DNA from 3 places in the Bacillus sp. 7894-2 genome. Region 1 is predicted to be linked to each of the others. Evidence: predicted binding sites of a transcription regulator. Region 1 holds the regulator's gene; each other region holds the start of a gene.

Region 1 (4,279 bases):
TCTATCAAGGTCTCCATCGAGTGAGATATCATTTGAATCATAAAGAACAACCAATCTGCCCAGCTTCAAGTGGCCGGCAAGGGAAGCAGCTTCAGCCGAAACGCCTTCCATAAGGTCTCCGTCACCGCAGATGCTGTATGTATAATGATCAACAACATTGAAGTTGTCTTTATTGTATGTTGCAGCCAGGTGGCGTTCAGCCATAGCCATACCGACAGCCATAGCAATTCCTTGTCCTAATGGGCCTGTTGTTGCGTCAACACCAGGTGTATGGCCGAATTCAGGGTGACCGGGCGTCTTGCTTCCCCACTGTCTGAACTCTTTAATGTCATTCATGGAAACATCATAGCCGGAAAGATGAAGAAGGCTGTATAAAAGCATAGAGCCATGTCCGGCAGAAAGAACAAAACGGTCACGGTTGAACCATTCTGGATTTTTCGGATTGTGGTTCATGAAGCGTGTCCAAAGTGTATAAGCCATTGGAGCAGCTCCCATTGGCATGCCCGGATGGCCGGAGTTCGCCTTTTCAATGGCGTCAATTGATAAAGTACGAATGGAACTGATGGATAGTTCATCTGTGTGATTAAACATTCATTACATCCTTTCGAGTAGTAATTCTTCACTCTTTTAATATTATCGGGTGTCCCTTTTTTTCACAACCAATAGGGTCAGGTAAAGGACAAAAAAAGCCGGTTTGTTACTATATTGACACAAAAAGACCCGGCATATGTAAAAAAAGCGGAGATAGATCAGTAATGCCATCTCCTCTATTAAAAGAAGGAATACAGCACAGTGTATCCCTTGCAATTATATTATTAGTGAAGGCGGTTTTTATTTTGGAAATCTTTCAGCTTTTTTGGAGTTACATCGTTCCCTTTCGGGTCAACGATTGTAACGCCTTTCAGCGTGTTTAACATACCAGAGCGGAAAGTCTCCAAATACTCTTTGCGCAAAGATGTCTGTTCTTTCGCTTCTGCTTCTGTTAGTCCGGATTCCTTGGCCTTCTTTGCCAGTTCATTAATTCGGGCAAGTTTTTGTTTAGGCAGCATTTATTAAAACTCCTTTATATCAAAAGTTTACCTTTGAATAATCTGATGGAAGTTTTTATTATACAGCAGCTTCAGATATGGAACAATACTGAAACTCAAATGCCATCATACTAAAAATGAGCACTTTTGACAAGGAAAGTGCTCTACTCAGCAAGTGAATCAATATGTTCTTTATACCTTCTATGGACAGTTGCTTTGGAAATATTATAGCCAAAACCTCTAAGCGTAGCTGCAATTTCAGCAAACGTTAACTCGTTTTTCCTCAACCGGACAATTTCCTCTATCGGCACCTCTATTCTTTCCCTGCCGCCATTTACTCCCTGATTACTTAGGTTTTTCTCGGGCCTGTATCCTTTATCAACAGCCCGTTGCATGCCGCGTTTGATTTTGATGTTATGCAGCTTTCTCTGATACTCCTCTACCATCCCTACGATACTGAGGACCATCGAATCTGATTCCGAAAGCTCCAGCTTTCCGTTATTCGAGATGCTATATAACTGGACTTCTTCTTTAAATATGCAATGGAGAATCGCAATCTTGGCATTTCCCCTCCCCAGCCTTGTTTCATCCTGGATTAGAACAACTTTAATATCCTTTTTTTTAATTAAGTCTAAAAGGACCAATATACCGTCTCTTTCGAGATCGTATCCGCTGGCCTGTTCACGGATGACCTTGACTACATCAAAGTCATGCGTTTTTGCCAGGTTCAAAAGCTCTTCTTCCTGTCTTGAAAGGGATGTTTCCTGAGTATCCTTTGTTGTACTAACTCTGCAGTAAATTATTGCTTTCATAACTTCTCCTTATTCGTTAAGGTCTGAACTGGCAAGCTCTTTATATGGCTGGTCATCCAGGGCTTTTACTGGAATAACAATTTCATCACCCGGAAAAATCCTACCTGCCGCTATCCCATTATTTCGTTCTACCCAATTTATAAATTGATCTTTTGTAAGAGAATGCTCAGAAGAAAAATTTTCAGCAATCTCCCATAAAGAATCACCTTCTGCAACAGTGACTTTCACAAACTTTTCCGTATCAGGCGTTTCTATTTGCATGAGCATTATAAATGATGCTGCCACACTTAAAGCGAAGAGAATAATAGCATAAGAATATGATTTCCACAATTTGTTCAGCATGATATACCACCTCTAAAAGAATGTATGTTCGTATTTGATGTTTTCATTATAGACCGAACACTTGTTTTGTGTCAACAAATATTCGAACTTATGTTTGTATCAAATGGTAATTGATGCTATAATTGAGACAATAAAAACACATACGAGGTGCGTAAAGATGGTGAAATTATCAAAAAGGCAGCAAGATATATTGGAGTTTATAAAAGAAGAAGTTAAATTAAGAGGATATCCTCCTTCTGTAAGGGAAATTGGGGAAGCAGTCGGTCTGGCTTCAAGCTCGACCGTTCACGGCCATCTCGCAAGGCTTGAAAGCAAAGGACTGATTCGCAGGGACCCTACAAAACCGCGTGCTATTGAAATTTTAGATTTGGACGAGGCTTCTAACATTCCCAAGGTCAGTGCAGTTAATGTTCCAATCGTAGGTAAAGTAACTGCAGGACAGCCGATAACGGCAATTGAAAATGTTGAGGAATACTTCCCGCTTCCGGAAAGAATGGCTCCTGCTGACGAGCATGTTTTCATGCTTGAAATCATGGGCGAAAGTATGATTGAAGCCGGAATCCTTGATGGAGATTATGTAATTGTCAAACAGCAGAGCACTGCCAATAATGGGGATATCGTGGTGGCTATGACAGAGGAAGATGAAGCAACGGTCAAAAGATTCTTTAAAGAAAAAGATTTTATCCGTCTGCAGCCCGAAAACTCGACAATGGAACCAATTATCCTCCGCAATGTTTCTATTCTTGGCAAGGTTATAGGCGTATACCGTCATATGCATTAATAGATTCAAAAGCAGGCATCGCTGCCTGCTTTTTGTTTTTTCCAATATTAAGAAGGTAATCAGTTCCTATTACCTGGTACTATCAGTTAAATCCTACGAAAGTAACTGATACTTTTCTTTTAGCATAAGGTTACAGTCATGTATGACTATTTTGTTGTTCAGAAAATTCGGTATTTTTATGCATGTTATTTTATATTCATTTTCAATATAATGGTAATACACCGAGAATCAACCTAAGGTCGCTTGTCCAAAATCTCGACTTTAGGAGTGTGAAGTAAAAATGTTTTTGAACATTACCTTCGCTTTGTTGATTGGTGGGCTGGTTGGTGTCGTTGGACATATTCGGAAAGAAGGCAAAATGGTTAAACCCAGAAGGACAAAAAAGTTCATCTATCTGGGGGTCTTTGAAGAGGTAATCATGGGGGCTTTAGCGGCTGTTTTTTTGGTCGTATCTTCAGATCCTGACTCTGCCTTAAAGGTAGTTCTACTGGCGGTGATTGCAGGATTTGGAGGAGATGCACTACTGACATGTCTCGATTTCTTAAAAATAAGACACAAAGAATAGAGAGATGCAGAGAGATAGAAATTAGTTAAAACCTCGTTCAATTGAAACGGGGTTTTTGCATTTTTCATAAAAAAAACCCCTGACTTTATCAGCCAGGGGTTGTCATATTTTCTTAGTACATGCTCAGGTACTGCTCGCGCTCCCATGGATGCACTTGCGTACGGAACATATCCCACTCGATTTCTTTCGCTTCAATGAAATGTTCGAAAATGTGATCGCCGAGAGCAGAAACAATTACCTCATCTCTCTTTAGCTCTTCAAGCGCTGCTGCCAATGTAGGAGGCAGATCCTTGATTCCTTCTTCCTCACGCTCTTCTTTTGTCATTACATAGATATTGCGGTCCACTGGTGCAGGAGGAGTCATTTTATTTTTGATTCCGTCCAGGCCAGCTTTTAATAATACAGCCATCGCAAGGTATGGGTTCGCAGCAGGGTCAACGCTCCGCACCTCAACACGTGTACTTACTCCGCGGGAAGCAGGGATACGGATAAGAGGTGAACGGTTTTGAGCAGACCAGGCAACATAGCAAGGTGCTTCATAGCCTGGTACCAGACGCTTGTATGAGTTAACGATAGGGTTTGTCACTGCTGTAAATGCAGTTGCATGATTCACGATACCAGCAATAAAGTGGCGGGCGTCATCACTTAGCTGAAGATCGCCGGTTTCATTGAAGAATGCATTTTTGCCATCCTTGAATAGTGAAACGTTGCAGTGCATTCCGGATCCGCTGACACCGAATAATGGCTTCGG
Region 2 (4,279 bases), on a different contig from region 1:
GATGCTCCGCAGAATCCTGAATATCCTCTGCCGGAGGAAGCCAAAAATCTGGTCATGCATTCAAGCCTTACTATTTGCGGCAGTACTGTCATGTTTTCAGATACGTTTCCAGGTATGCCATTTACAGTAGGAAATAACATTAATCTCGCAGTTGTCATTAATGATGTGGATAACATGAGAAAGTATTTTAACAATCTGGCAGATGGCGGTAATGTAACCATGGAGCTGCAGGAAACATTCTGGAGCAAGAGCTTTGGCCAGTTAACAGATAAATTCGGGGTTAACTGGATGTTCAGCCACGAAAGCGAATAACATACATAGTTAATAATGGAGGCATGCAGCCTCCATTTTTTTATTCATTCAGTAAATGATGGAGCATTCGATTCTTATCATCGAAAAATTGCTTCATAATGCGGTAATGATTCGTTTCTTCCAGCTTCTTTTCCGCGATGCCGTCATCAGTGAATTCATATATGGCAGCATCAGGATAGGCCATAATGATCGGAGAATGGGTAGCGATAATAAATTGTGAATGGTCGCCTACCAAATCATGAATCCTTGTCAGCATGGACATTTGCCTCAATGGTGAAAGTGCCGCCTCCGGCTCATCCAGAATGTAAATTCCGCTGCCTCGAAAGCGATGAAGAAAGGTGGAGAAAAATGCTTCCCCATGCGACTGCTCATGTAAAGAACGGCCGCCAAAGGAGTCAATCACTTTTGGTCCGCCGCCTTCCCTGTCCATTTCTTCAATATTGGAAGCAACATTATAGAAGCTCTCTGCCCTTAAGAAAAAACCATCAGACGGCCTATCTACGCCTTTTATTACCTTTAAATATTCGCCCAGCATGGAATGTGAATCAAAGGTAGAAAAATTAAAATTGAATGATCCGCCTTCCGCATTGAACCCTAACGCAACCGCAACTGCCTCCAGCAGGGTCGACTTCCCCATCCCATTCTCGCCGATCAGAAAGGTGACTTTCGGGTGAAAAGCCATCTCATCCAGTGTTTTCAGGCTCGGAAGGCTGAAGGGATACTGATGGAAGGATGGTATATCTTCTCTTTTAAGCCTAATGCCTCTTACGTATGGTGAACTTAATAGATCCATATAAATACCTCATCTATTTTATAATCAGCTATTTGCCATCAGGGCTGAAGCCCGCCTTGGATACACCTAATTGAATGGGTGCATCTTGAAATTCCTGCTCCAGCATTTTAAGAACCACTTTATATGCAGACGGATTATACCATTTCTCCAAACCAAGCTCATCAAAAATCTTGCGGATTCCCAGTCTTTCGGTCCTTCTTCCTCCGCTTCCATCCCCCATCCAAAAATCGTCAATCGTCACACGGTTTGCAATAGATTTTAGTTTTGCCGGGAATTCCCGCGAGCATGGAAGTAACGGGGCCAGTGTTGCCTGAGTTATGATTCCTGCATCTTTGATGTCTTTTAGCGCAGCCATTCTTGCCGGGATGGGAGGTGCCGCTGGTGCAAATGCCTTTCTGACCTCTTCTTTGTCTGTCTCGATTGTCATAGAAATTCTGACTCTATCTCTGAATTGCTGGAATAAATCGATATCCCGCTTCACCAGTGGGGAACGGGTTTGTACATGTAAAAAATCAGGCTGATTTTCAAGCATAACTTCCAATAAACTTCTGGTCAGTTTTGAGGTATATTCAATCGGCTGGTAAGGATCAGTGGAAGAGGACATAAATAAAGCAACTTTTCCCCTTTTTTTAGCTTTAGCCAATTCTTTCTCCAAAAGCTCGGCCGCATTTGATTTTATATCAATCCAAGCACCCCATTCCTCTTCACGGAAAATGGAAACAGGGAGTTCCCTTACGTAGCAATATTTACAGCCAAAAGCACAGCCCGCATATGGGTTCATTGAATGAGTAAAATTGTCTATCGCACCTTTGGCAGGTGTTAAAATACTTTTTGATACGATTTCTTTAAGCTGTATATTCAAGTCAATCACCAAATCGAATGTATGTTCTGTTTTAAAAGTAACACTGTGATCTCCTGATGTCAACAATAAGCAGTCAATCTCCTGTATCATTACAGGATGAGAATTGCCGCCTTTTTAAATTATATGAAGATATCCTTTTTTAAAATTACGCTTCCTGCTTAAATAACACTAAGCCTGACCCATTAATTGGGCCAGGCTTTACCTTTTTATTTCTTCATATTATGTTCCGCAATACGTGCGGTAGGGCATGCCGGATGAATCCGGCAGTTTGCAGTATTCTTCCTGATCTTCCCTATAAGCATAAGGATTCTCCAGCGCTGCAAGAAGCTTTTTCATCACGCTGTAATCTCCATTGTTAACAGCTGCTTCCAGAGCTTCTTCCACCCGGTGGTTTCGCGGGATGATGGCCGGGTTGCTGGCCCTCATTAACTGATTTACTTCTTCTTTCGTTTCCTTCTGCCTGGTCAGCCTTTCCTGCCACTGACCATGCCAGCCGGCAAATTCCTGATCATTGCCTAACACAGTGTTCTCAAGGTCTCCCAGTGTTAAGGCACGGAATGTGTTCGTATAATCGGCTTCAGACTTCTGCATAATCTTTAGTAGTCCGGTAAAAAGGGCTTCATCTTCTGCTTCTTCATTAAAAATCCCAAGCTTTGCCCTCATGCCGGCAAGCCAATGGTCCTGATACATTTTATTGTATTCTGAAATGGCGCCCTGAGCTATACTAACAGCTTCCTCTTCCTCTTCATGCAGCAGAGGCAAAAGGGTTTCCGCAAACCTCGCCAGATTCCAGCCGCCAATATACGGCTGATTTCCATAAGCATAACGGCCTTCCCTGTCAATGGAACTGAAGACAGTTGCCAGATCATACTTATCCATAAAGGCGCACGGACCATAATCAATCGTTTCCCCGCTGATTGCCATGTTGTCGGTGTTCATGACTCCATGGATGAAGCCAATATGCTGCCATTTCGCAATAAGTTCAGCCTGCTTCTGGATCACCTTCTGCAGGAGAGCAAGGTAAGGATTGTCATCTTGTTTTATTTCCGGATAATGGCGCTGAATCGTGTAATCTGCCAAGGTTCTAAGCTCCTCAACCGGTCTCCAATTTGCAGCATATTGAAAAGTACCCACCCGTATATGGCTATCCGCCACTCTTGTCAGAACCGCACCCGGAAGCATGGTTTCCCGTATTATGGCTTCCCCTGTTGTTACAACCGCCAGACTGCGGGTCGTGGGAATTCCAAGGGCATGCATGGCTTCACTGATAATGTACTCCCGGAGCATCGGGCCCAGAGCCGCCCGCCCATCGCCGCCGCGCGAAAATGGAGTTCTGCCGGAGCCTTTCAGCTGAATGTCAACTCGTTTATCCTCAGGGGTAATCTGCTCGCCGATCAGCATTGCCCGGCCATCCCCAAGCATATTAAAATGTCCAAACTGATGTCCTGCATAAGCTTGAGCAAGAGGTTCAGCTTCTTCTGGAACTTGAGAGCCTGAAAGGACCTCAATGCCTGTTTCACTTGTCAATGCATCAACATTTAATCCCAGAGATTTCGCCAGTTCCCCGTTAAGGATCACCAGCTCAGGGGATTGTACAGGGTTGGGCTTCATTTTTGAGAAGAATGTCTGCGGGAGCCGCGTATAGCTATTATCAAAATTCCATCCGATTTCATTGCTAATTGTCATCATAACTCCTTCCTTGCCTTCTTGGTTTTATAGTCATTTTCCTTTATTATACCCTTTCTTGTAAAACATAGCGGGCATCTTTTTGTATGTAAAAAAACCTGACAGCCGGGATTTTCATCCTCCGGCGGTCAGGCTTTCTCATGCTTATGCATCCTGCTCAAACGTTTTACAGGCTGTTTCCTCTATTTCATCCGCTTCCCGGCCATTCTGGCCAATCACATAAATAGAGTCAGCTACACATTTATCACCTTCAGCCCAGTACTTACAGTTTTCCACGTTACACAAAACTTCTACTTCCATTTTTGGCCACCTCCTTTTGGTTTAGTGATTATATACCCCTTTTTCGGATCGTTAACCATATGGGTTAATGTTCCAAATTGAGCGAAATGGCCTTGGAGGGAGTTAGTCTGAGAGGATTAGGCTTCTGAGTTTCTTTGTCATTTGCGGTGAAGTCTGGTAAATATCTTCATTGGTAATATACATGAAGGCGCTCTTTTCATTATCCTCGCCGAGCCATATATGAATGCCGTGAGAAGGAAGAGCTCCTTTGTATTCTACTGCTATATCATACTGAGGTTTACTGATATCTGCATTGCCTGACTGTTTGACAGCAGTTTTTATTGCTT
Region 3 (4,279 bases), on a different contig from region 1:
GGGGCTCCGTGCAATAACAATCTGGATATGTTCAATGAAATGAGATTGGCTGCCATCATTCAGAAGCCTGTGCACGGCCCAACAGCAATGAACGCGAGAACCGTCTTCAGAATGGCGACGATCGGCGGTGCTAAAGCAGTTGGAATGGAACAGGAAATCGGAAGTCTGGAGCCCGGAAAGAAAGCAGATCTTGCTATCCTTAATCTGAATGATTTTCATGTCTATCCGTCTTTTGATATCGATACCATCTCGAGGATTGTCTATTCAGCCACTCGTGCAGACGTAGAATCCACCATTGTTAACGGGAAAATGGTGATGGAAAAACGGAAGCTGAATACAGTTGATAAAGAAATAGTTTTAAAAGAAGCGAACACCAGCATAAAGAGGCTCCTCAAAAGATTAGAGACAGCAGTTTATTAATCTTCTAATTCGGCTGACAGCGAAATCAGCCGTTTTTTTATGGTAAAATATAGTTAAAGGATGTGATGTTTTGAAAGCTGAAATTTTAGAACATTCAAATCTAATGCAGGCAGCTGAGTTTATTGCCGAAATGAACGCCTTGCCAGAGTGTCATATAGGGTATTTGGGGACAAGCCAAAACGATATATTTCAAAGTCTGGAAGAAATGAATCATGATCCCGAATCAGCTGCGTTTATTGTCCGGGAGGGTAATGCACTTGCTGGTTATCTGGGTATAGATTCCGATCTTAATAAAGGGACAGCGGAGTTATGGGGACCTTTTGTACAGAAAAATGAATTTATGAGATTATTATGGGAAAAAGCACTCCATTATTTTGAAGGAAATCTGCATACATACTATTTATTTGCTGACACATACAACCATACTGCAGCCGGATTTGCCTCCAAAAACGGATTCAGGCTGCAATCGGCTCAAACCTACATGGAACTGAAAGAACATTCATGCAATGGTTTAAGAAAGGTCAGTTTATTGCCCTTTCACCGCCATGGAGAATTTATTCATTTGCATGATACTGTGTTTCCTCATACATATTATTCAGGAAAAGAGATTATCGAAAAAATCAATGCTGATCACAAAGTCTATACATCTGATGATGCGGATGGATTAAATGGCTATTTATATGCAGAATACAATCGTGAAGAAAAAGAAGGAAGCATTGAATTCATTGGTGTGGATCCCTGTAAGCGCAAGAAGGGGATTGGAAAGAGTTTACTGGAAATGGCGGTCCATGATCTTTTTGTAAATAGCGGAGCCAAAAGCATTAAGCTTTGTGTAGGGACAACAAATGAGAAAGCGCTGTCTATTTATAAAAAAGCAGGGTTTAAAGTTGAGAGATCATTGAATTTTTATAAGCTTGATATTCGGGAATAAGAGCAATAAGTTAGTGTGCTTTTGTGTTTTTAGGTAAAATATATTTAACCAGATAAAATTGGAGGGAACATAATGGCTATTGAAAACCCAAGCAGGGACGAAATCGGTATCCTTTTAAAAAAGGCAAAACGGATAGCTGTTGTAGGATTAAGCGGAAATCCTGATCGTACATCCTATATGGTATCAGAAGCGATGCAAAAAGCTGGATTTGAAATCATACCGGTTAATCCGTCTGTTGATGAAGTACTTGGTGTAAAGGCAGTGCCGAGTCTTAAAGACATCGAGGGTCATGTAGATATTGTTAATGTATTCAGGCGATCTGAGTTTCTTCCGGAAATCGCGAGGGAATTTGCTGAAATAGATGCTGACATCTTCTGGGCTCAGCTCGGAGTGGCAAACCAGGAAGCATATGATTTTCTGAAAGAAAAAGGGTACACTGTCATAATGGACCGCTGCATTAAAGTTGAACATGCTCTGACAAAGTAAACTAAAACATGAGGTCTCTATAAGATCTCATGTTTTTTAATTTTTTTCAGAAAGCCTGTAAATAAAGGGTTTGTGTAACGGAAATAATCAGGATAAATCTTTTAAATCTCAAGAACTTATTTGCCAAAACCAAATAAATAGATAAAATAAAGCATAGACCATCCTAATTTATATGGTAAAATATAAATATGGAACACCTGTTCGAACAATGATTTTTACAAAGAAAATTGGCTGTATAGCCGAATTCTTATAGGGGTGTTCCATTGCCGTGATTTCGGCGGCAAGTGTTTTTGCAGGAAATGAAAGGGGTATGTTCGTGGCAAGAAATCAGGAAGCTTTTGACTACAATGATGATGCCATACAGGTACTCGAAGGGCTTGAAGCAGTTAGGAAACGCCCTGGGATGTACATTGGAAGCACGGATGCAAGAGGTTTGCACCATCTTGTATATGAGATTGTCGATAATGCTGTCGATGAAGCACTGGCAGGTTACGGGAATCATATCATTGTCAGAATACATAAAGATAATTCTATTAGTGTACAAGATAAAGGACGCGGTATGCCTACAGGAATGCATAGAATGGGCAAGCCGACTCCGGAAGTCATATTAACTGTCCTTCATGCCGGGGGAAAGTTTGGCCAGGGAGGCTATAAGACGAGCGGCGGGCTTCATGGTGTTGGTGCATCTGTTGTCAACGCCCTTTCCGAATGGCTTGTGGTTAAAATTAAACGTGACGGCTTTGTATATGAACAGCGTTTCGAGCTGGGCGGCAAGCCGGTGACCACATTGGAAAAGATCGGCAAGACAAATCAATCAGGGACTACCATTCACTTTAAGCCGGATCCGTCGATTTTCTCGACAACCACATATAATTACGAAACGCTTTGTGAGCGTCTTCGTGAATCTGCTTTCCTTCTAAAAGGAATGAAAATAGAAATCATAGATGAGCGTAATGATTTTCATGACGTTTTTCACTACGAAAACGGCATAGAAGCATTTGTAGAATATTTAAATGAAGAAAAGGATGTTCTGCACCCTGTCGTAAGCTTTGAAGGCGAAAGCAATGCAATTGAAGTGGATTTTGCTTTTCAATTCAATGATGGCTACTCGGAAAATGTTCTTTCATTCGTCAACAACGTCCGCACAAAGGACGGCGGAACGCATGAGGCAGGGAGCAAAACTGCGATGACGAGAGCTTTTAATGAATATGCCCGCAAAGTGAATCTTCTGAAGGAAAAGGATAAAAACCTGGATGGAGCGGATCTGCGTGAAGGATTCACTGCGATCATCTCTGTTCGTGTTCCAGAGGAGCTTTTGCAGTTTGAGGGACAGACGAAAGGCAAGCTGGGGACCAGTGAAGCACGTTCTGCTGTTGATTCAGTTGTTTCCGAGCATTTATCTTATTTCCTTGAAGAAAACCCTGAGACAAGCTCTCTTTTAATTAAAAAGGCGGTAAAAGCTTTCCAGGCAAGAGAAGCGGCCCGCAAAGCACGTGAGGAAGCAAGAAGCGGGAAAAAGCGGAAAAAATCAGAAGCAATGCTTTCCGGAAAACTGACTCCGGCCCAATCCCGGAACCCTCAAAGAAATGAATTGTATCTGGTTGAGGGTGATTCTGCCGGAGGGTCTGCCAAACAGGGCCGTGACAGGCGTTTTCAGGCTGTGCTTCCGCTTAGAGGTAAAGTAATCAATACAGAAAAAGCAAAGCTTGCGGATATCTTTAAAAATGAAGAAATCAATACCATTATCCATGCTGTTGGGGCGGGTGTTGGCGCGGATTTTAATCTGGATGATGTCAACTATGATAAGGTAATCATCATGACAGATGCCGACACTGATGGAGCGCATATCCAGGTGCTTTTGCTCACGTTCTTTTACAGGTATATGAAACCGCTGCTTGAAGCGGGGAAGGTATTCATTGCGCTGCCTCCTTTATATAAAGTCAGCAGAGGGTCAGGCAAAAAAGAAGTGATCGAGTATGCTTGGAGTGATGATGACCTTCAGGATACCATTAAAAAAGTGGGTAAAGGCTATATGCTCCAGCGCTACAAAGGGCTCGGGGAAATGAACGCCGACCAGCTGTGGGAGACAACTATGGATCCGGAGTCGCGCACATTGATCCGCGTTAAAATTGATGATGCAGCCAGAGCTGAACGCCGTGTAACCACCTTGATGGGTGATAAGGTTGAACCCCGCCGCAAATGGATCGAATCGAATGTGGCATTCGGCCTTGAAGAAGATGGAAGCATACTTGAAAATGAAAATATTTCAGTACTAGAGGAGGAGGGTGTTGACTCATGAGTTCTGCTGAAAAATTCCGTGACCTTCCTCTTGAAGATGTATTAGGCGACCGCTTTGGGCGTTATAGTAAATATATTATTCAGGATCGTGCTCTTCCAGATGCACGTGATGGGCTAAAGCCCGTTCAAAGACGGATACTTTAT

What was found. The regulator LexA, encoded in region 1, represses DNA repair genes until DNA is damaged. The targets are predictions, from matches to a motif close to CGAACATATGTTCG.
Region 2: CHI10_RS11575 (SPL family radical SAM protein) is a predicted target of LexA. The motif match lies at 1,982-1,995, and genes of this name have one in related genera.
Region 3: parE (DNA topoisomerase IV subunit B) is a predicted target of LexA. The motif match lies at 2,028-2,041, and genes of this name have one in related genera.

Annotation. Positions count from the first base shown of each region.
Region 1 is NZ_NPDG01000004.1:130,229-134,507, reverse strand. Features, by position in the region: gene tkt (transketolase) at 1-591, opposite strand, end outside; gene CHI10_RS01085 (DUF896 domain-containing protein) at 816-1,049, opposite strand; gene CHI10_RS01080 (YneB family resolvase-like protein) at 1,193-1,840, opposite strand; gene yneA (cell division suppressor protein YneA) at 1,850-2,182, opposite strand; gene lexA (transcriptional repressor LexA) at 2,340-2,963, shown strand; gene CHI10_RS01065 (DUF4257 domain-containing protein) at 3,244-3,528, shown strand; gene glnA (type I glutamate--ammonia ligase) at 3,641-4,279, opposite strand, start outside.
Region 2 is NZ_NPDG01000073.1:271-4,549, reverse strand. Features, by position in the region: gene CHI10_RS11585 (VOC family protein) at 1-312, shown strand, start outside; gene CHI10_RS11580 (AAA family ATPase) at 353-1,105, opposite strand; gene CHI10_RS11575 (SPL family radical SAM protein) at 1,134-1,976, opposite strand; gene CHI10_RS11570 (protein adenylyltransferase SelO) at 2,187-3,653, opposite strand; gene CHI10_RS11565 (DUF1540 domain-containing protein) at 3,798-3,953, opposite strand; gene CHI10_RS11560 (YhfM domain-containing protein) at 4,056-4,279, opposite strand, start outside.
Region 3 is NZ_NPDG01000010.1:56,094-60,372, forward strand. Features, by position in the region: gene CHI10_RS02450 (5'-deoxyadenosine deaminase) at 1-420, shown strand, start outside; gene CHI10_RS02455 (GNAT family N-acetyltransferase) at 491-1,351, shown strand; gene CHI10_RS02460 (CoA-binding protein) at 1,424-1,837, shown strand; gene parE (DNA topoisomerase IV subunit B) at 2,154-4,136, shown strand; gene parC (DNA topoisomerase IV subunit A) at 4,133-4,279, shown strand, end outside.